Regions from separate parts of the Terribacillus sp. FSL K6-0262 genome, predicted to be linked through region 1. Evidence: riboswitches for the same ligand, from Rfam matches in the RefSeq annotation. Region 1 holds a riboswitch; each other region holds the start of a gene.

Region 1 (4,941 bases):
CTCCGCAGTGGCAGCGATTGACAAAGTCGTGCTAAAATTCAGGGAGAAAGGGACGACTGTCACCTTGGAAGGCTTGAATAATGACAGTCAGGCACTGATGCACAGATTGACAACCAGCGATTCGGCATATGTGAAAGTATCAAACCATTAAAAGGCGGTGCATCCATGTATAAGAAAATCGTAGTGGCAATCGACGCTTCCGATCATTCTTTTCTCGCAGCAGAGCACGCAATCCAGCTGGCAAAGCTGCAGCCTGAAACACATGTCGAGGGAATTCAAGTCCTGGATTATGAAAAGACAAAAGCGGATGTCCTGCACAGCAGCGATCCAATCCAGCTCCAGAGCAAGCGCGAGGAGAAACTCCAGCGATTCCGCGATGCATTCGAAGCTGCATCCATCCATTACAAATTGATCATGAAGCATGGCGAGCCAGCCTCAATGATCCTTGAGCACGCACGTGACACGAAAGCCGACCTCATCATCATCGGCAGCCGCGGACTGAATCCTCTCCAGGAAATCGTACTCGGCAGCGTCAGCAGCAGTGTCGCAAAACGAGCCAAATGCTCCGTGATGATCGTTAAATGACAAAGGCTGCCGGATACCGGCAGCCTTTTATTTTACTAAGGAAAGGAGTAAGACAATGAAGATAAGAAAGCTCCAGCCAACAGAAACGCCGCCAATGGATCTTCTCCTCGAAGCCGATCCCTCTAAAAATCAAATTGCCGCTTACCTTCGCGAAGGCAGCAGCTATGTCGCTGAAAAAGAAAATCACATTCTCGGCATCTATGTCCTGGTGAAGAACAGGGAAGACACTGCAGAAATAATCAATATCTCAATCAGAGAAGCCCATCAAGGAAAAGGTATCGGAAAAAAACTCATCCGTCATGCGATGGAACAGGCCCGCGCAAAAGGCTTTGCCTTCTTGGAAGTGGGAACAGGCAACTCCAGCATCGATCAAATCGCCTTCTACCAGAAATGCGGCTTTCGCATGACTGGAATCGACCGGGATCATTTCCTCCGGCATTACGACGAACCGATTCATGAAAATGGCATCCAGTGCAGGGATATGATTCGTTTTTCATATGAGCTTTAAATTTGAGTGTCCACACTATGATAAACAATCGCTTCATCGATTTCCTTGCGTAATAAAGGGCAAGCGCAGAAGATCAAGCCTCCGCCTTAGCTGGTGCCCTGGAAGCAACCCGATAAAAGTGTCCATTGGATTCTACGCTTTCTGCGTGTATAGAAACAGTCTCACCAGTCGGTAAATGGACGAAAGGTACTTTCTCTTTTTTCTCGGTAAATCGGATTTCCCGTTTTACAACGACCTCTTTTCGCTTATGGACGAGATTAGCCAAATCCTCGACAATGGCGCTTGCTGTCGGCAAGGCACCAGCACCCGGACCCTGGAGCTTCAGCTTGCCAACCAGGTCACCTTCGATACACACGGCATTATCCACTCCATCGACACTGTACAGCGGATGATCTGCAGATAATATCACCGGTTCGACAGAGGCTGTGACTTCCCCTCCTGCATTTTCAAGCGTTGCAACATGCTTTATTTTCCAGCCTCTTCCTGCTGCCTCCTGGATATCCTGCGCGGAAACGGACCGGATTCCCCTGCGCGTCACTTTTTCCCAATCCGGCTGGGCCTCGAATAATAAATCACTCAGGACCATCAGTTTATAAAAAGCATCCCAGCCATCCACATCGTTGGCTGGATCCGCCTCTGCAAATCCGGCTTCCTGCGCAAGCCGCAGTGCATCTTCAAATATCAATCCTTTATCGGCCATTTCAGTCAGGATGAAATTGGAGGTGCCATTCAATATCGCCTCCACTTTGACAACACGATTGATATGCAGGAGCTGCTTCAGTGTGCCGATTACCGGGACACCGCCTGCCACTGCTGCTTCATATTCCAGCCTGACACCTTTTTGCTTTGCCAATCGCTTTAGTTCTGCCCCGCGGGATGCAATCAGCTCTTTATTCGCCGTGATGATATGACAGCCGCGATGGATTGCCTCACTCAGATAGCTGAAGGCAGGCTCGATGCCCACACTCGCTTCGATGATTACATCGAGCTTTTCGATTGCAAAAAGCTCCGCTGCTTCGTCGGTGAGAAGTGTATCCGAGACTTGCCCTGCATACTTCTGTTTATCGCGCACCAATACACCCGCCACCTGTACTTCTTTCCCGAATATCGTCTGCAGATTCTCCTGATGGGAGCGGATTGTCCTCCCCACTGCGCTGCCTACGGTACCATAACCTATCAATCCAATTTTAACTGCTGTCATCCTTGTTGCCTCCTTCGAGTGATTTTACGCATAAAAAAAGCCTCCCTGAGAGGACAGGGAGACGAATGAACCGCACTGTGTCTTCTCTCATCTGCAGGAATTAGCACCTATACAAGTCTAAGATTAACTTGCAGGTTGCCGGGCATCATCGGGCCAGTCCCTCCGCCACTCTTGATAAGAGTTTTGTATTCGTTTGTTATGAAGGAGTTTAGCATGAATAAGATACATCGTCAACTGAAAATTCACACAATATCAGCCGACCAGACTGTCATAAAGGGAACGCGCCCGGGCGATATCATTTACGCCATGAACGATTGCCCGCCCATCGGCAAATAACACAATCCGATGGCCTTTGTAGTGCAAGGCGAGCAAATGTTCATTGGCAGTGACATGATCGACCGCAGAAGCCCATTCCTCTGACAAAGCCGGCAGATCCAGTGATTTCTTGGCACCAGGCCGGATATGGACAGCTTCCCTGCCGCATAATACATCCATCCTCGTCTGTCTGGCACCGTCCAGAAAGGGCAGTGTGGCATTTGTGCTGCAGCTGGGACAGCTTGAATCCCTCAGCCCCCGTACGTCCACTCTCGAGTAATCACCCGTCCAAATATCAAACGCAGATAATTCCGGCGTTACTTTTTGACCGGATAGAAGCCGCAATGCCTGTGTCACCTGCATGGACGCCACCCATTGGACAATGGGACTGATGATTCCTGCCGTATCACATGTTTCACTTTGCTCAGGAAGCTGCTCGAGGAGACAATGCAAACATGGGGAAGCTTTGTCTCCCAGCACCGGATATGTCACACCATAGCTTCCGACACAAGCTCCGTATAAGAAAGGGATATCATGCTTCAGCGCTGCATCATTTACAATCAGCCGGGTCTCAAAATTGTCTGCAGCATCCAGAATCACATCCGCACCTTCCATCAGCTGCTCGATATTATGATGATCGACATTTTCGATTACTGGTTTTACCGTTACATGCTGATTGATAGCCTTTAGTCGTTTCGCTGCTGCTGCTGCTTTTGGCAAATAGGCAGCAGCATCTTCTTCCGTATACAGCTGCTGGCGCTGAAGATTATGAAGCTCGACATAATCCCGATCAATGAGCACCAGCTCCCCGATGCCTGCCCGCACTAGCATTTCTGCTGAAGCAGAGCCCAATGCGCCCATGCCGATCAACACGATTCTACCGTTCTCGACCCGTGCCTGCCCTTCCTTGCCGATAAACAATTCCTGCTTCCGATAACGATCCCGCATCAGGTAAACAATCCTTCACTCGGGCTGCTGGCTGCAGCATAGTCCTTCTCCGGGATTCTGCCTGCTTCGAACCCCATTCTGCCCGCTTCGATTGCCAGCTTCATTGCACGCGCCATCTTCACAGGGTCCCGGGCACCGGAAACTGCTGTATTCAGCAAGACACCATCAGCCCCGAGCTCCATGGCATAAGCAGCATCCTTCGGAGAACCAATGCCCGCATCGACAATCACTGGTACGCTGCTCTGTTCCACGATCATACGAAGATTGAAGGGATTGATGATACCTTTTCCCGAACCAATCGGCGATGCACCCGGCATGATGGCATGCACCCCCAAATCGATGAGCCGCTTGGCCAGCACAACATCATCCGACGTGTAAGGAAGGACAATGAAACCCTCCTCCAACAACATTTCAGCTGCCCGCAGCGTTTCGACTGGATCAGGAAGCAACGTCCTATCACAGCCGATCACCTCCACCTTCACCATATCGCATAAGCCGGAGGCCTTCGCCAGCCTGGCGATACGGACAGCCTCCTCTGCCGTTTTGGCACCTGCCGTATTCGGCAGCAAGGTATACCGTTTCAAATCAAGCTGCTCAAGGAAATTCGGCTGGGACGGCTCGAAAATATCCATCCGGCGTACCGCAAATGTCAGTATCTCCGCCTTTGAAACATCGACAGCCTCTTTTTGAACCTCGAATGACGGGTATTTACCTGTCCCCAGCAGCAAACGGGAAGCAAATGTCTTATCTGCGATTTGTAACATCGTTCATCCTCCTCCGACAAAATGAATCAATTCGACTTTATCGCCATCTCTTATAGGCTGATCTGCATAGGCAGATTTATCGATGATTTCGTTGTTCAGTTCGACAATCACAATCCTATTCTCCAAAGAAAGGGATGACAGCAGCTGGGCGATATTCCGGATGTCAGCGGATAATGCATGCTGCCTGCCATTCAGTTGAATGCTCACATCAATACCTCCTCATCGGTATGCAGTCGGTCGACTCGAAACGCTTCCGTCCATACTTCAGGAACTGCCTTACCGTCAATCAAGTCACAGATCATCTTACCTGTAACCGGCGCAAGCAGAATCCCATTGCGCTGATGACCAGCAGCAATGAATAATCCCTTCATCTCTGGATGCTCCCCGATCAGCGGCTTGCCATCGATCGTCTGAGGTCTGAGACCGGCCCAGCTTCTGAGAAAAGGCATCTTATCTATCCCCGGCAGCATCTGTCTCGCCTTCTCCATGACCCTGTGTATACCCCCGGATGTCGGCTCTGTACTCCAATCTCCCCTGACCTTTGTTGCACCGATGATCAGCTCATCATTGTTCCGAGGAACAATATAATGCTGGTCATGGAATAAACTGCAGGAGAGCGG
Region 2 (4,941 bases), 1.1 Mb from region 1:
CAATATCCTGGCAACATCCAAGGCATTATCTTCTTTCGACCAGCCTACCATCCTGCTTGCAGGCGGCTTGGATCGCGGTAATACATTTGAAACACTCGTTCCTTTCATGGAACATGTCAAGGCGTTGATCGTGTTCGGTGAAACGGCTGAAAAACTGCGGGAGACTGCCTATATGGCTGGCATCGAACTTATCGAACACGCCAAGGATGTCAAAGAGGCAGCTTCCATCGCCTATCGCATTTCGGAAAGCGGCGATGTCATCCTGCTGTCGCCGGCTTGTGCAAGCTGGGATCAGTACCGGACATTCGAAGAAAGAGGAGACATGTTTGTTGAAGCGGTGCATACATTAGAGTAGGGGCTTGTCCTGCTCAGCCGCTTCGCTGCATGCGGACCCCCAATTCCAATCCAAGGAAATGGGGTTTTTCTTTGCGTAAATCTAATCTTCCGAAGACGGACTGGCTATTGCTCTCATCCATAGGGGGCTTGCTGACAATCGGCATCATCATGGTATACAGTGCTTCTGCGATATGGGCGGAGTATAAATTCGGCGATGGCTTCTTTTTTGCGAAACGGCAGCTGCTGTTTGCCGGGGTGGGGCTGGGAGCGATGCTCATCATATCCAGGGTGCATTATGAAAATTGGCGGAAATATGCCAAGATACTCCTGCTGATTTGCTTCATTTTACTTATCGCCGTCCTCATTCCCGGTATCGGAATGGTTCGGGGCGGTGCGCGGAGCTGGATCGGTGTAGGGGCCTTCAGCATCCAGCCTTCGGAATTCACCAAGCTGGGTTTGATCATCTATTTGGCCGTCTATCTGTCGGCTAAACAGAAATATATAACTTCCCTGAAGGAAGGGTTCCTGCCATCACTCCTGCTCGTCTTTACGGCATTCGGAATGATCATGCTCCAGCCGGATCTTGGAACTGGCGTTGTCCTTGTGCTTACATGCATGGTGATGATTCTGGTCAGCGGAGCGAGGATCACTCACTTTGTCGGACTGGGCATATTGGGCTTGGCTGCATTTGCTGCGCTGATTTTGTCAGCGCCGTATCGCATCCAGCGCATCACCGCATTCCTCGATCCATGGCAAGATCCTTTGGGTGAAGGATTTCAGATCATCCAGTCCCTATATGCAATCGGTCCAGGAGGCTTGATGGGGCTTGGGCTAGGGAATAGCCTGCAGAAATTTTTCTATCTGCCGGAGCCGCAAACGGATTTCATCTTTGCTATTTTAGCAGAGGAGCTAGGCTTCATAGGCGGTGCTGGCGTCATGCTGCTTTTCCTGCTGTTTTTATGGCGCGGCATCCAAGTTGCACTCCGGGCCCCGGATGGTTTCAGCAGCTTGCTGGCATTGGGCATCACCGGGATGATAGCCATTCAATGCATGATCAATATCAGTGTGGTCATTGGTTTGATACCGGTTACTGGCATTACGCTTCCGTTTTTGAGCTATGGGGGATCGTCGCTGACACTTACCTTGAGTTCCGTCGGCATTCTATTGAATGTCAGCAGGTATAGCAGACTCTAAAAGTCAGTATGGGCAACACGGATCAGGATGGAAGGGATATGAACAGAACAAACGAAATGACAAAAGTACTATATTGGAAATTTTCGCACAATTAGCATTGACTTTTTTGAGCGGTGCACGTATCATTGAAGACAATTTCATACAGTTCTTATCAAGAGAAGCCGAGGGACTGGCCCGATGAAGCTTCAGCAACCTCTGACGATGTCAGAAAGGTGCTAAATCCAGCAAGATTAAATTCTTGGAAGATAAGAGTGCGGGCGATTATATCACGCTCTCTTTTCTTCGGAAAAGGGAGCTTTTTTTCGTTTAGTCACTCTACCACGGAAAAAGGAGAAATGACAAATTGACTGACATTATTATTCTCTCAGGAAGTCCATCCAAACATTCGCGGTCGCAGCTGGCAGCAAAGTATGCCGGCAAGCAGGCAAAAGAGCAAGGTTATTCCGTAAGCGAGATTTGTGTTACCGATTTTGAGCCGGAGGATCTTCTGTATGCGAAATTCGACAGTCCGGCAATCTCGGCGGCAAGCCAGGCAGTCAGAAACGCGAAAGGATTGATTATTGCCTCCCCTGTTTACAAAGCAGCCTATACAGGCATATTGAAGGCTCTACTTGATTTATTCCCGCAGGACGCATTCAGGAATAAGCCAGTGCTTCCGATCATGACAGGCGGCAGCCCGGCACATCTGCTCGCGATAGATTATGCATTAAAGCCGCTTATCGCCAATCTTAAGGGTGAAGCATTGCAGGGTGTGTATCTATGCGATCATCACATCAACAAGGAGAACCCGGAGAATCCGATTGCAGATGAAGAAACCGGTGAAAGGCTCAGAACACAGACGAATCAGCTGGCTGAGGCGATCCGCCGCACTCATGCTGCTGCGGCTGTAAAGTGAGGGAGGAGAATGATGAGCGCACCATTAGCTAAGAGAACACTGTTTGGGATGCCTGTTCAAGTCATTGGCGGTTTGCTTGCCATTTTATTATTCATGACCGGTGATGGTATCGAGCAAGCATTTTTGTCTAAGTATGTGGTCGATATCGGCTTCACTGCCAATCAGTCAGCGATCATGTTCAGCGCTTATGGGATTGTGCTTACTTTCGCTTCCTGGCTTGCCGGTGTGCTTGGGGAGGTCATCGGACCGCGCAAGACGATGCTGATCGGGCTGTTCACATGGGTGGTTTTCGAAATCGGTTTTCTGTATCTCGGTCTTTATTTAGAAAGCTTTTCGATGATGGTGCTCATGTACGGCCTCCGCGGTTTCGGCTATCCGCTGTTTGCCTTTGCTTTCATCGTGTGGATTGCCTACCGTACCGAGAAGCAAAAGCTGGCAACGGCAATGGGCTGGTTTTTCTTTATGTTCGCGGGCGGAATAGGGTTTCTTGGCTCCTATTATCCAAGTGTCCTCCTTCCTTTCATCGGGGAAATGGCCACGCTGTGGAGCTCGCTTATCTGGATCATCCTGGGGGGGATTCTGGGAATTGCCTTGGTGGATGATAAAGATCGGGAAGGGTTTAGGATCCAGGATCAGCTTAAAGAAAATAAATGGGCCGAAGCGCTGAAGGGGATCACGATCCTATGGGAAAGCCCGCGGGTTGCTGCCGGCGGTCTGCTCCGGACAATCAATACAGCTGGATGGTACGGATTTGTCGTTGTCATGCCTGGATTCTTCACCAGTTTCTTGGATATATCAACGAGTCAATGGCTGCAGCTGTGGGCTGTACAGTCTGTCAGCAATATGGCAGCAGGGGTTCTGTTCGGCATGCTTGGCGACCGGATCGGCTGGGTGAAGGTGGTCCGCTGGTTCGGCTGTGTCGGAGCTGCTGTCTGCTCGCTGCTTTACTACTACATTCCGGCGGCCTTCGGAGCAAACATCCCGCTGCTTTTATTGAACGCCATCCTATTCGGTGCGGCGATTGCAGCCTTTGTCCCACTGTCTGCCATCCTGCCGACACTTGCTCCTGCCAATCGCGGTGCGGCGATATCCGTACTCAATTTGGGCGCAGGAGCCAGTCAGTTCCTGGGGCCCGTGCTTGTCGGGATACTGAACAATTACCTGGGCATCATCGGCGTTGTATGGGGATTTGCCATTCTTTATGCACTTAGTTTTCTATTGACGCCATTTTTGGCCCCAGCTGCGAAAGCTCAAATACATGCGATGGATGAGCTTGCTGTCAGATAATCAAAGGAGGATCACCAAATGACAAATAAACGGATCTATTTGAATGCATTTGATATGAATTGCGTCGGACACCAATCACCCGGGCTCTGGACACACCCTGAGGATCAGGCGCATCGCTACAAGGATTTGGATTATTGGACGGAACTTGCGCAGATATTGGAGCGCGGTCAGTTCGATGCATTATTTTTGGCGGATGTATTGGGGACATACGATGTCTACCAGGATTCGCGTGATGGGGCAGTGCGCCAGGCTGCGCAAGTGCCTGTCAATGACCCGCTGCTCGTGGTTCCGGCGATGGCTCAAGTCACAAAGCATTTAGGCTTTGGCATCACAGCCTCGGTCACATATGAGCATCCGTACAGCTTTGCACGCCGGGTATCCACCTTGGATCATTTGACCAAGGGGAGAGTGGGCTGGAATATTGTCACCTCCTATCTGGAGAGTGCAGCCAAAAATCTAGGTCTGCATACTCAAATCAAACATGATGAGCGCTATGACATTGCTGAGGAATACGTGGAAGTGTGCTATAAACTTTGGGAAGGCAGCTGGGAAGACGGAGCGGTCGTCCGCGATACGGAACGCAAAGTATACACCGATCCCGAAAAGGTACACGATATCCACCATAAAGGCACGTATTTCACAGTTCCTGGGGCGCATCTTTCCGAGCCTTCCCCGCAGCGGACACCTGTGCTTTTCCAGGCAGGATCATCGTCAAAGGGACGGGTATTTGCCGCCAAGCATGCGGAGTGTGTCTTTATCAGTACGCCTACTGTCACCGTGACAAAGAGCTATGTAGATAAACTTCGCGAGGAGACGGAACGTCAAGGCCGTGATCGGGAGGAAATTAAAGTGATGAGTCTCTTCACTCCGATTGTAGGGGAGACAGAGGAAGCAGCCCGGGAGAAACTGGCCGATTATCGGAGGCATGCAAGCTATGAAGGAGGTCTGGTATTGCTCGGGGGCTGGACCGGCATCGATTTTTCCGAATATGACCCGGACGAAGAGCTTCGTTTTGTCGAGAATGAAGCGATCCACTCGGCAGTGGAGATATTCACGAAAATAGAACCGGATAAAAAATGGACTGTACGGGAAGTGGCCGAATTCGTTGGTGTCGGGGGGATGGGGCCGGTGGTGGCCGGAACACCTGAACAAGTTGCAGATGCGATGGAGGATTGGGTGGAACAGACCGGCGTGGATGGTTTCAATATAGCCTATGCAGTGACACCCGG
Region 3 (4,941 bases), 780 kb from region 1:
ATTATATTAGCACAAAAATATTGATATGAAAGTATTCAGTATAAGCAAAATTACATTTTATCTGATTTAAAAAATTTAATAAATCATTCAGATTAAAATGATTATAATGTAATGGAAATAAGCGAAAAAATGGTTCACACAGATTAAGTAACCTCCCGCTTCGTATCCTGCACCTTGTTAATATGCCAATGTTAATTAAAAAAAATAAATGAGAATAAAAAAAGAATCCGAAAAAATTCGGATTCCGTGTCATTTTTGGGTCAATCCCTTGCCAAAAGTGCATAAACGGCGGCGACATCTTGCTTGCCATAGCCGTTCTTTTTCGCCAATGCGTACAGTTCCTTGACGCTGTTGGTCATCGGGAGGGGAGCACCTGCTTCATAGGCTGTTTCTGAAATCTGCTGTAAGTCCTTGTATGCATGTTCCAAAGGGAATTGGGGGTCGAAATCTTGATTGAGAATCGTATCCCGCTTACCGGCTTGGATATCACTCGTCACTGGCAAGGCAAGCAGGACATCCATCAAATGCTCCCGATCCAGACCGACTGCTTCACCGAAGCTGACAGCTTCAGATAAACCGGTCAAGGATTGGACGAGCAGCATATTGACTGCCAATTTGGTAGCTGAACCATTGCCATTTCCACCCATGTATTGGATGCTTTGTCCCATTTTCTCAAGCAGTGGGGTGATTTCTTTTACATCCTTTTCATCACCGCCGACAAGGAAGTGCAGCTTTCCTTGCTGAGCCGGTGCCTTGGATCCGGAAACGGGTGCATCGACAAAGCGGATATCATGAGCTCGAGCTGCTTTTGCCATCTCCTTCGTGAAAGCGGGCTTGACAGTGCTCGCATCGACCCATAAGCCATTCTTTTTCATGCCGCTGAAAAGTCCGTCTTCACCAAAGATGACAGCTTGGACTGCTCCTGGATCTGTCAGCATCGTAAATACGATATCAGCTTGCTCCCCGACTTCACGAGGCGAGTCAGCCCAGACAGCACCTTTGTCCATCAACGCGTGTGCTTTCTCTTTTGTACGGTTGAAAACGACTAATCGCTCTCCCTTTTCCAGCAGATTGGCAGCCATGTTTTCTCCCATTATTCCTAGTCCGATAAATCCGATCATATAAGCACCATCCTTTATATTGGAGTCTTTTCTAGCATACAGAAAAACGGATTGTTTTTAAAAGTCTTTCGCACAGGATATGATACAAAGAAGGAGTGAAGAAAATGAAGCTTAGTATATTGGATCAATCCCGGATCAAAGAAGATGGCAGTGCGGCAGAAGCACTGGAGGAAACGGTGCGGCTGGCTGAGCTGGCGGATCAGCTTGGCTATACACGATTCTGGGTTTCCGAGCATCACAGCGGCAGCCTGGCGCATAGCAGTCCAGAGCTTATGATGGGTCATCTGGCTGCACGGACGAGCCGCATCCGTATCGGTTCAGGCGGTGTCATGCTGCCTCATTATAGTGCGTATAAAGTGGCAGAAAATGCAAGATTGCTTGAAGCGCTCCATCCAGGAAGAATCGATCTTGGCATCGGAAGGGCGCCTGGTGGTATGCCGGCTGCGAAAAGAGCATTGCAGGAGCATAAATCTGTGCCGGAGGATTGGTATGATCAGCAGATACGGGACCTGCTTCATTACCTGGATATAAGAAAAGAAGACAAGCATCGGTTCGGCGACTTGCGGGCGATGCCTGAAATCGGCACCGCCCCATCTGTATGGCTGCTCGGCGGCAGTGCCGGAAGTGCAGGGCTTGCTGCGTATCATGGAATCGGATTCGCCTATGCGCAATTCATCCGTGGGGAAAAGGATGCAGCGGTGCTGGATGTATATCGAAAATCCTTCCGGAAGAATGAACAGGAGCCGCAAATGATGGTCAGTCTCTTCCTTTTCTGTGCAGAAACGACGGAAGCTGCAGAAGCCTTGGCCAAAAGTCATGAGGTTGCCTCGCTTTTGCAGGAGCAGGGAAGACCAGTGAAAGGGATGCTCCGCCCGGATACAGCGTCAGCCTATAAGCTGTCTCCTTATGAAAAGGAGCGCCTGGAAGACAACCGCCCGACCATGGTGATCGGGACACCTGATGAAGTACTTCAGCAATTGGATGAGCTGGAGAACTATTACGGAGCGGAGGTCGAGTTCATGCTGACCAGCCCCGTTTATGAAGAGAAAGCAAGACAAAATGGGTTCCGCCTGTTGATGGAGGCCCATCGGCGCCGCAGTTATTCTGTTTGAATCGGACACCGCTATTCTGGTATAGTAAGAGTGATAATTCATAAGAAGTCTTATAACGAGTGGCGGAGGGAAAGGCCCGATGAAGCCCGGCAACCCACTGCAGGAGGGCAGTCCTGCAGGAAGGTGCTACGACCTGCAGCAAAAGCTGCGTGATAAGATGACGACGGCTGCAAACAATGGCTTCTTCTCATCGAAGAAGCTTTTTTAGTAGATTTGATGTGTCGTTCGGTAGGATTTCCTATGTGCAAAAGGAGTAATAACAATGAAATATGCATACTGGCAGCCAGTTTCAAACAGCTGGCTGCGTCATGTGGAGGATGGGGGGCCGCTGCGTTTGACGTGTGTCCAAGAAATAGCGCATATGGCGGAAACCTTGGGGTTCGATGCCGTATTCCTTCCAGATACTTACCTATACCAAGGGAAAAATGCCGATCAGAAGCTGGACTTTTGGGAAACGGCTGGAGCGATAGCAGAAGCAACCGATAAATTGCATATCATGGCAGCGGTCCGGCCCAGTATCGATCAGCCGGCAGAAGCTGCCAAGCAGGCGGTGAAGATCGACGGAATCAGCAATAGCCGCTTTTCCCTGGCAGTCGTTTCATTTCTGCGTGAAGAGGAAAGAAAGCGTCAAGCTGGCGATATAGAAGGAACGGAGGAATTCTATCTCCAGACAGAAGAATTCTTCGAAGTACTGCGGGGAGTCTGGACTGCCGGCAGCTACACATACGATGGGCTGTACTATCAAGTGGAGCATGTCGATCATTTGCCTGCCGGAAAGAAAAAAGAGATTTCCCCTTTATATGCAGGCGGGGAAAGCGACTACTTACGACAGACAATTGCCGAGACATGTGATGCGTATGTCATGAAGGGCGGCACAGTGCAGGAAGTGGCCAGTATGATTGCCGATATGCAGATTCGCCGGGAAGCATCTGGCAAGTCCGCGTTCACGGAGTTTGGCATGACAGCTTATGTCATATGCCGTGACTCAGAGGAAGAAGCCATCCAGGAATGGGAAAGGATTACCAGTTCCGACTATGAAGCATATGTAACGGAGGAGGAGCTGGCGCAGAAAAGCAGGATAAGTGACGATGCTGTTTCTGCCAGAGGACTGCGGCCAAACTTTGTCGGGACACCGATGCAGATTGCACAGCGGATACTGGCTTATGAGCACGCAGGTGTCAGCCTATTGCTGCTTCAGTTTTCCCCGCAAAAACGAGAGATGGAGCGTTTCGCCAAAGAAGTCATCCCATTGGTGGAGGAAATGCGGGAAGATTCCATTTAATTGGGAATGAGCGGTGGACAATCTTATTTTTATCGCGTACATTAGAAAAAAAGAGTGAGTATGGGGGAAACTATGGAGCTATTGACGATTTTCGATGGGCAGCACCGGGAAATAGGAGTGAAAGAAAGACAGGCAGTCCATCGCGATGGGGACTGGCATGAGACTTTCCACTGCTGGTTCGTGGAGCATGATGGTACAGAACCATACATTTATCTACAGCAGCGTTCTGCTAATAAAAGCGAATTTCCCGGGAAATACGACATTACTGCAGCTGGTCATCTGGGAAGCGGCGAAACGCCCGTAATAGGCGGCTTACGTGAGATACAGGAAGAATTGGGTGTCACGCTTCAGGAAAGTGATCTATTTTATAAAGGTATCATCCAAGAGGAATTATTCGCCAAGGATCTGATCGATCGGGAGTTCTGTCATCAATTTTTCTATTACTTGGAAGAATTGCCGGAGATCTTGCTGAATGAAGAAGTGATACAGATTGTCAGGATGAAGGTGAATGACTTGGAAAGACTCGTGGAAGGCAAAGCGAAAAGCGTGGAAGCGGAAATCGTTGCGGGAGCTCCCTGTCAGCGAATCGAGATTACACATGAAGAACTTTGCCCTCATCAGCTTGATTATTATCGGGAAGTCATCATGATCTGCCATACATAAAAAAGGAACAGCAATGCCGCTGTTCCTTTTTTATTTCATCAGAAAGCCCAATTCCCTTTTTCGAAGATGGGTTCGATTGTGCCATCCGGCGTTTCGCCTGTGATGGATAATTCCCCGGAACCGACCATGAAATCAACATGTGCCAGACTGTAGTTGAATCCGATCGACTCCAATTCCTCTTTCGATTTGCTGCGGGCATCCTTCACGCACATGCCGATTGCTTGTCCAAGTGCCAAATGGCAGGAAGCATTCTCATCGAATAATGTGTTGTTGAAGACGATGCCGGATTGGGAAATCGGTGATTGATGCGGCACGAGCGCAACCTCCCCAAGGAAGCGTGCGCCTTCATCGGTATCCAGCAGATTCTTGAGCGTGTCATAGCCTTTTTCTGCTGAGAAATCGACGACTTTGCCATTTTCGAAAGTTAGTGAAAAGTTCTCAAGCAAAGTGCCGGCATAATTCAAAGGTTTCGTACTGCTGACTGTCCCATTCACTCCATTTTTTACCGGAATGGTAAAAACTTCTTCTGTTGGAAGGTTTGGTATATATGTAGAGCCATCTTCTTTCATGAATTCTGCACAAGTCCAGAAGGATTCCGGATGCAGTTCAATCGTCAAATCGGTTCCAGGACCGGTATAATGCAGCTTGCGATAGTCGCGTGCATTCAAATGATCAGCGTTTTTCTTCATTGCCGCGACATGCTGTTCCCATAGCTCGACCGTATTTTCCTGATCGGAGCGGGTAGTGAAGAAGATTGCATCCC
Region 4 (4,941 bases), 1.3 Mb from region 1:
CAGACGATGAAGCAGCTTATGAAAGCCTGCTTTCGGTAGAGGATTACGAAGGAAGAATCAAAGAGGATTAATTTTTGCTGCCCTTGTTGGCAAGGGCAGCGGTTTCTTTTCATATACTATGGCAAGCGTCATTGCTAAGCTGCCTTTATTCGGAGCACGGGCAAGGAAGCAATCAAATATCGATCAGAATAGGTGATGCCAGTATGGGTGATGAAGAAAAGGTCATTATTGTGGAAGGACGCTCGGATAAAGAGCAGATAAAGAAGATCATCGATGAGGAAGTGACGATCATCTGCACCAATGGAACATTGGGCATCGAGCGGCTGGAACAGCTTTTGTATGACTATGACTTGGATCACAAGCAAGTATATATCATGGTGGATGAGGACAGCGCCGGACATAAGCTGAGGAAACAGCTTGCCAGAGAGCTTCCGCATGCCCAGCATATTTACGTAGACAGAACCTATCGAGAGGTAGCGGCGACCCCGGCACCTGAATTGGCCACGGCCCTGCTTAGCCGAAGTATCATGGTGCATCCATTCTTCCTCGCCTGATGAAAGAAGGGATGAATTATCAACGTCATCGAAAAAGAGGTCCGGGAAGTCATTCGGCAGGAACAGGCAAGGATATTTGTGCATACACCGTTCTGCGGCACATGCCAGCTTGCCGAGAAAATGCTCCTGACAGTGGAGACTTTGACGGGCCAGGAATATTATCATAAACTGAACGCCTCCCTATTTCCGGATTTCATGCAGGAATATCGGATTGAGAGCGTACCTTGTCTGATTGTCTTTGAACAAGGGGAAGTTCAGGAGAAAATATATGCGTTTCATTCTGTCCAGCATATGCTGGCAAAAACGCTGGGTGAATAAAACAGCTTTCCAATTGGAAAGCTGTTTTTTCTTGCAGGAATTCGGAGGGCACGGAGCCAAATACAAAGCAGGGGGGATGAAGGATGATCATGGAAGAAATGGAAAAGCTCAAACGGCAAATCGAGGCAAGGGAGGATCTGCTGCCTTTATGCAATGACAAACGGCTGAAGGTCTTTATAGAATGGGAAGATGATCATTTCGATTTGCATATTGATAGGAGCAGTCTGACGACGCCGGCCACGAAGCCTTATGGATTTCTGTATATCCGTACGGATGAGCGCACACTTCATCAGCTTCTTGCGGGCCAAGTGCAGCTTCGCAGTTTATGCGACAGGCAGGTAGTGGAAGGGGATTATCAGCATATCCTTCTTATGGAAGCGCTTTTGTTCCTTGGAGCCCGTGGCAGTTTGTAATATATGTTGACAGAACTTTGTACTAGTGCTAAACTCCTTTTTAGCAATCATATATAAAACTCTTATCAAGAGTGGCGGAGGGACTGGCCCGATGAAGCCCGGCAACCACAGGTTTTCCTGTATGGTGCCAATTCCTGCAGGGAAACCTGTACAGATGAGAGAACAATTTTCGCAACCAAAAGCGTCTTTTTGTTCTCATGACAAAAAGACGCTTTTTTATGTTTTTTATGTTTGCAGAGCAACATGGGGAAGGAGGAGCGGATATTGATTACCATCAAGAACCTCTCCAAAATATATCGTACGAAAAAACAGAATATTACAGCGGTTGATCAGCTTGACTTGACGATCGAGTCGGGTGAAATCTTTGGTGTGATCGGGTACAGCGGTGCTGGTAAAAGTACCTTCGTGCGCTTGCTGAACCGTCTGGAAGAACCGACAGCCGGTGAAATAATCATCAATGGCAAGGATATTGTAAAACAGCGGAAAAACGAACTCCGGCTTGCCAGACAGGAAATCGGGATGATCTTCCAGCACTTCAATCTGCTATGGTCCCGTACGGTGCACCAAAACATCGCTTTTCCACTGGAAATAGCGGGCGTACCGAAAAAAGAAAGAAAAGCGAAGGTTGATCGATTGATTGAGCTTGTCGGTCTGAAAGGACGCGAAAATGCTTACCCATCCCAATTAAGCGGCGGTCAGAAGCAGCGTGTCGGCATTGCGAGAGCACTGGCGAACGATCCGAAAGTACTGCTGTGTGATGAAGCGACATCTGCATTGGATCCGGAAACGACAGACAGCATCCTCGATCTGCTGGTGGACATCAACAAACGTCTCGGTTTGACGATCGTCATGATCACGCATGAAATGAATGTCATCCGTAAAATCTGCCATCGTGTTGCCGTAATGGATACCGGCAGGATCGTGGAGAAGGGTGATGCAGCGGAAGTGTTCCAAAATCCGCAGCAAGCGATCACGAAGCGTTTCGTCCAGCAATTGGATGGAAGCGAGCAATATGAATCCTTATCGGCGGCTGCGATGAAAGAAGGTTCAGGCACGATCGTGAAGCTTTCCTTCTCAGGGGACAATGTCAATCAGACAGTTGTCAGCCAGACCGCGAAGCAATTTGATGTGGACATCAATATCCTGCAGGGGAATGTACTGCAGACACAAACCGGCGCAGTCGGCAGCCTGTTCCTGCAGCTTGTGGGCAGTGAAGCGGAAGTGGAGAAGGCACTTGACTTCATCCGCGGGGCGAATGTGAAAGTGGAGGTGCAGGAACTTGTTTGAGAAATGGTTTCCGAATGTAGATATAGCAGATTTGAATACCGCCATCTATGAGACATTCTATATGACGATTCTTTCCTTGATCGGTACTTTCATCATCGGAATCATCCTTGGTCTTTTGCTTTATCTGACCAGTAAGGGAAAACTGTGGGAGAATAAAGTCGTTTATTGGATTGTGGCAGCGGTCGTCAATATATTCCGTGCGATCCCGTTCATCATCCTAATCTTGCTGCTGTTCCCATTCACCGATTTCATCGTCGGTACGATCCGCGGTCCGGAGGCAGCATTGCCGGCGCTGATCATCGGATCTGCACCATTCTATGCAAGGTTAGTCGAGATCGCATTGAAAGAAGTGGACAATGGAGTAGTCGAGGCTGCCAAGGCAATGGGGGCAAAGAATAGTACGATCATGTTCAAAGTTCTGCTGAAAGAGTCCATGCCGGCACTTGTCTCGGGTATTACCGTAACGGCAATCGCCCTTATCGGATCCACAGCAGTGGCGGGCGTCATCGGTGCAGGCGGATTAGGCGACTTCGCTTACTTCTACGGCTTCCAGCGCCGCCAATTCGATGTCGTATTCATCTGTACGCTATTGATTGTCATCGTGGTTTTCGTCTTCCAATTCATTGGAGATTTGATATCAAATAAACTAGATAAACGATAAAGGAGAGGGATCCATTTGAAAAAGGCATTATTAGTCATTTTATCAGCAGTATTCATGGTGTTCCTGGCAGCTTGCGGATCTTCCGGCAGCGGTTCGGGCGATGAAGAAACGACAATAAAAGTGGGTGCTTCCAGCACACCGCATGCAGAAATTCTTGAAGAAGCAAAACCACTCTTGGAAAAAGAGGGAATCAATCTCGAGATTGAAGAGTATCAGGATTATGTCCTTCCGAACGATGATTTGGCAAGTGGCGACCTGGATGCCAACTACTTCCAGCACATCCCTTACTTGGAGACTTCCAATAAGGATACTGGATATGATTTGATCAGCCTTGGCGGCGTTCACTTGGAACCAATGGGTGTCTACTCCAAAAACATCAAGAATGTCGACGATATCAAAGATGGTACAGAAGTGCTCATGGGCCGTAACGTAGCAGAGCAGGGACGTGTCCTTTCCATCTTCCAGAAGGAAGGCCTCATCAAAATCAAAGATGGTGTCGATCCTGTCGATGCAACGTTTGATGATATCGCAGAAAACCCGAAAAACTTGAAGTTCAGCATGGAAGTAGATCCTGCATTCCTGCCGGATACGTATGAATCCGAAGAAGATGCATTGGTTGTCATCAATACAAACTACGCATTGCAGGCAGGACTGAAACCTTCCGAGGACGCCTTGATCCTGGAAGGAACGGATTCCCCGTATGCGAACATCATTGCCGCACGTGCGGAAGACAAAGACAATGAGGCTTTGCAAAAATTGATGGATGTACTTCACTCCGATGAAATCAAACAATTCATCGAAGAGAAATACGATGGCTCCATCCTCCCTGTAGATGAATAAGAAATAGCATTCTCATGCCTTTGCTGGTATTCTCAGCAAAGGCATTGTTTTTGGCTGGAAATCGAAGTGTGATACAATAGGGGAAGGCCATGTTAAAACTGTGTTTTTATCTAGTAAAAAAGTTGATAATGGTCGAATAATGCTTTAAGATTATAATGAGAATAAATTGATAATGTGTTTAAATAACGTTATCGAAATTTATAAAATAGCAGCTATCGGAGGGGTAATAAATGGCAGGTTCAGTTCTAGAGATCAAAGACCTACATGTTTCGATTGAAGATAAGGAAATTCTTAAAGGTGTGAACCTTACGATAAAGAGCGGGGAATTCCATGCGGTAATGGGACCTAACGGTACAGGTAAATCCACATTGGCATCCGCAATCATGGGACATCCGAAATACGAAGTGACTAGCGGAAGCATCACGTTGAACGGTGAAGATGTCCTGGAAATGGAAGTGGACGAGCGCGCCCGTGCCGGTCTATTCCTTGCTATGCAGTATCCTAGTGAAATCAGCGGTGTTACAAATGCCGACTTCCTTCGTTCTTCCATCAATGCCCGCCGCGAAGAAGGCGACGAGATCCCATTGATGAAATTCATCAAGGAAATGGATGAAGCGATGGAATTCCTTGAAATGGATAAGAACATGGCACAGCGTTACTTGAACGAAGGTTTCTCCGGCGGTGAGAAAAAGCGTAATGAAATCCTTCAGCTTCTTATGATGAAAGCTGAAATCGGTATCCTTGACGAGATCGATTCCGGTCTTGATATCGACGCACTGAAAGTGGTTGCAAAAGGTATCAACAGATTGCGTGACGAGAACTTCGGTTGCTTGATCATTACCCACTATCAGCGTTTGCTGAACTACAT

What was found. Region 1 has a riboswitch for S-adenosylmethionine ahead of MHI54_RS07300 (homoserine dehydrogenase). Riboswitches for the same ligand answer to the same signal wherever they lie in the genome.
Region 2: linked by a shared signal. The riboswitch ahead of ssuE (NADPH-dependent FMN reductase) and the one ahead of MHI54_RS07300 (homoserine dehydrogenase) in region 1 are both predicted to bind S-adenosylmethionine.
Region 3: linked by a shared signal. The riboswitch ahead of MHI54_RS11310 (LLM class flavin-dependent oxidoreductase) and the one ahead of MHI54_RS07300 (homoserine dehydrogenase) in region 1 are both predicted to bind S-adenosylmethionine.
Region 4: linked by a shared signal. The riboswitch ahead of MHI54_RS13725 (methionine ABC transporter ATP-binding protein) and the one ahead of MHI54_RS07300 (homoserine dehydrogenase) in region 1 are both predicted to bind S-adenosylmethionine.

Annotation. Positions count from the first base shown of each region.
Region 1 is NZ_CP150277.1:1,412,451-1,417,391, forward strand. It holds gene MHI54_RS07285 (SulP family inorganic anion transporter) at 1-151, shown strand, start outside; gene MHI54_RS07290 (universal stress protein) at 166-585, shown strand; gene MHI54_RS07295 (GNAT family N-acetyltransferase) at 641-1,093, shown strand; gene MHI54_RS07300 (homoserine dehydrogenase) at 1,167-2,294, opposite strand; SAM riboswitch class I at 2,379-2,475, opposite strand; gene MHI54_RS07305 (ThiF family adenylyltransferase) at 2,547-3,557, opposite strand; gene MHI54_RS07310 (thiazole synthase) at 3,557-4,321, opposite strand; gene thiS (sulfur carrier protein ThiS) at 4,325-4,528, opposite strand; gene thiO (glycine oxidase ThiO) at 4,525-4,941, opposite strand, start outside.
Region 2 is NZ_CP150277.1:286,633-291,573, reverse strand. It holds gene murD (UDP-N-acetylmuramoyl-L-alanine--D-glutamate ligase) at 1-355, shown strand, start outside; gene spoVE (stage V sporulation protein E) at 427-1,530, shown strand; SAM riboswitch class I at 1,676-1,782, shown strand; gene ssuE (NADPH-dependent FMN reductase) at 1,874-2,425, shown strand; gene MHI54_RS01420 (MFS transporter) at 2,438-3,712, shown strand; gene MHI54_RS01415 (LLM class flavin-dependent oxidoreductase) at 3,731-4,941, shown strand, end outside.
Region 3 is NZ_CP150277.1:2,193,045-2,197,985, forward strand. It holds gene MHI54_RS11300 (NAD(P)-dependent oxidoreductase) at 261-1,121, opposite strand; gene MHI54_RS11305 (LLM class flavin-dependent oxidoreductase) at 1,226-2,233, shown strand; SAM riboswitch class I at 2,281-2,392, shown strand; gene MHI54_RS11310 (LLM class flavin-dependent oxidoreductase) at 2,496-3,515, shown strand; gene MHI54_RS11315 (NUDIX domain-containing protein) at 3,588-4,178, shown strand; gene MHI54_RS11320 (aminopeptidase) at 4,217-4,941, opposite strand, start outside.
Region 4 is NZ_CP150277.1:2,684,539-2,689,479, forward strand. It holds gene gcvH (glycine cleavage system protein GcvH) at 1-71, shown strand, start outside; gene MHI54_RS13710 (toprim domain-containing protein) at 204-554, shown strand; gene MHI54_RS13715 (thioredoxin family protein) at 582-872, shown strand; gene MHI54_RS13720 (hypothetical protein) at 956-1,285, shown strand; SAM riboswitch class I at 1,345-1,446, shown strand; gene MHI54_RS13725 (methionine ABC transporter ATP-binding protein) at 1,550-2,572, shown strand; gene MHI54_RS13730 (methionine ABC transporter permease) at 2,565-3,233, shown strand; gene MHI54_RS13735 (MetQ/NlpA family ABC transporter substrate-binding protein) at 3,249-4,073, shown strand; gene sufC (Fe-S cluster assembly ATPase SufC) at 4,304-4,941, shown strand, end outside.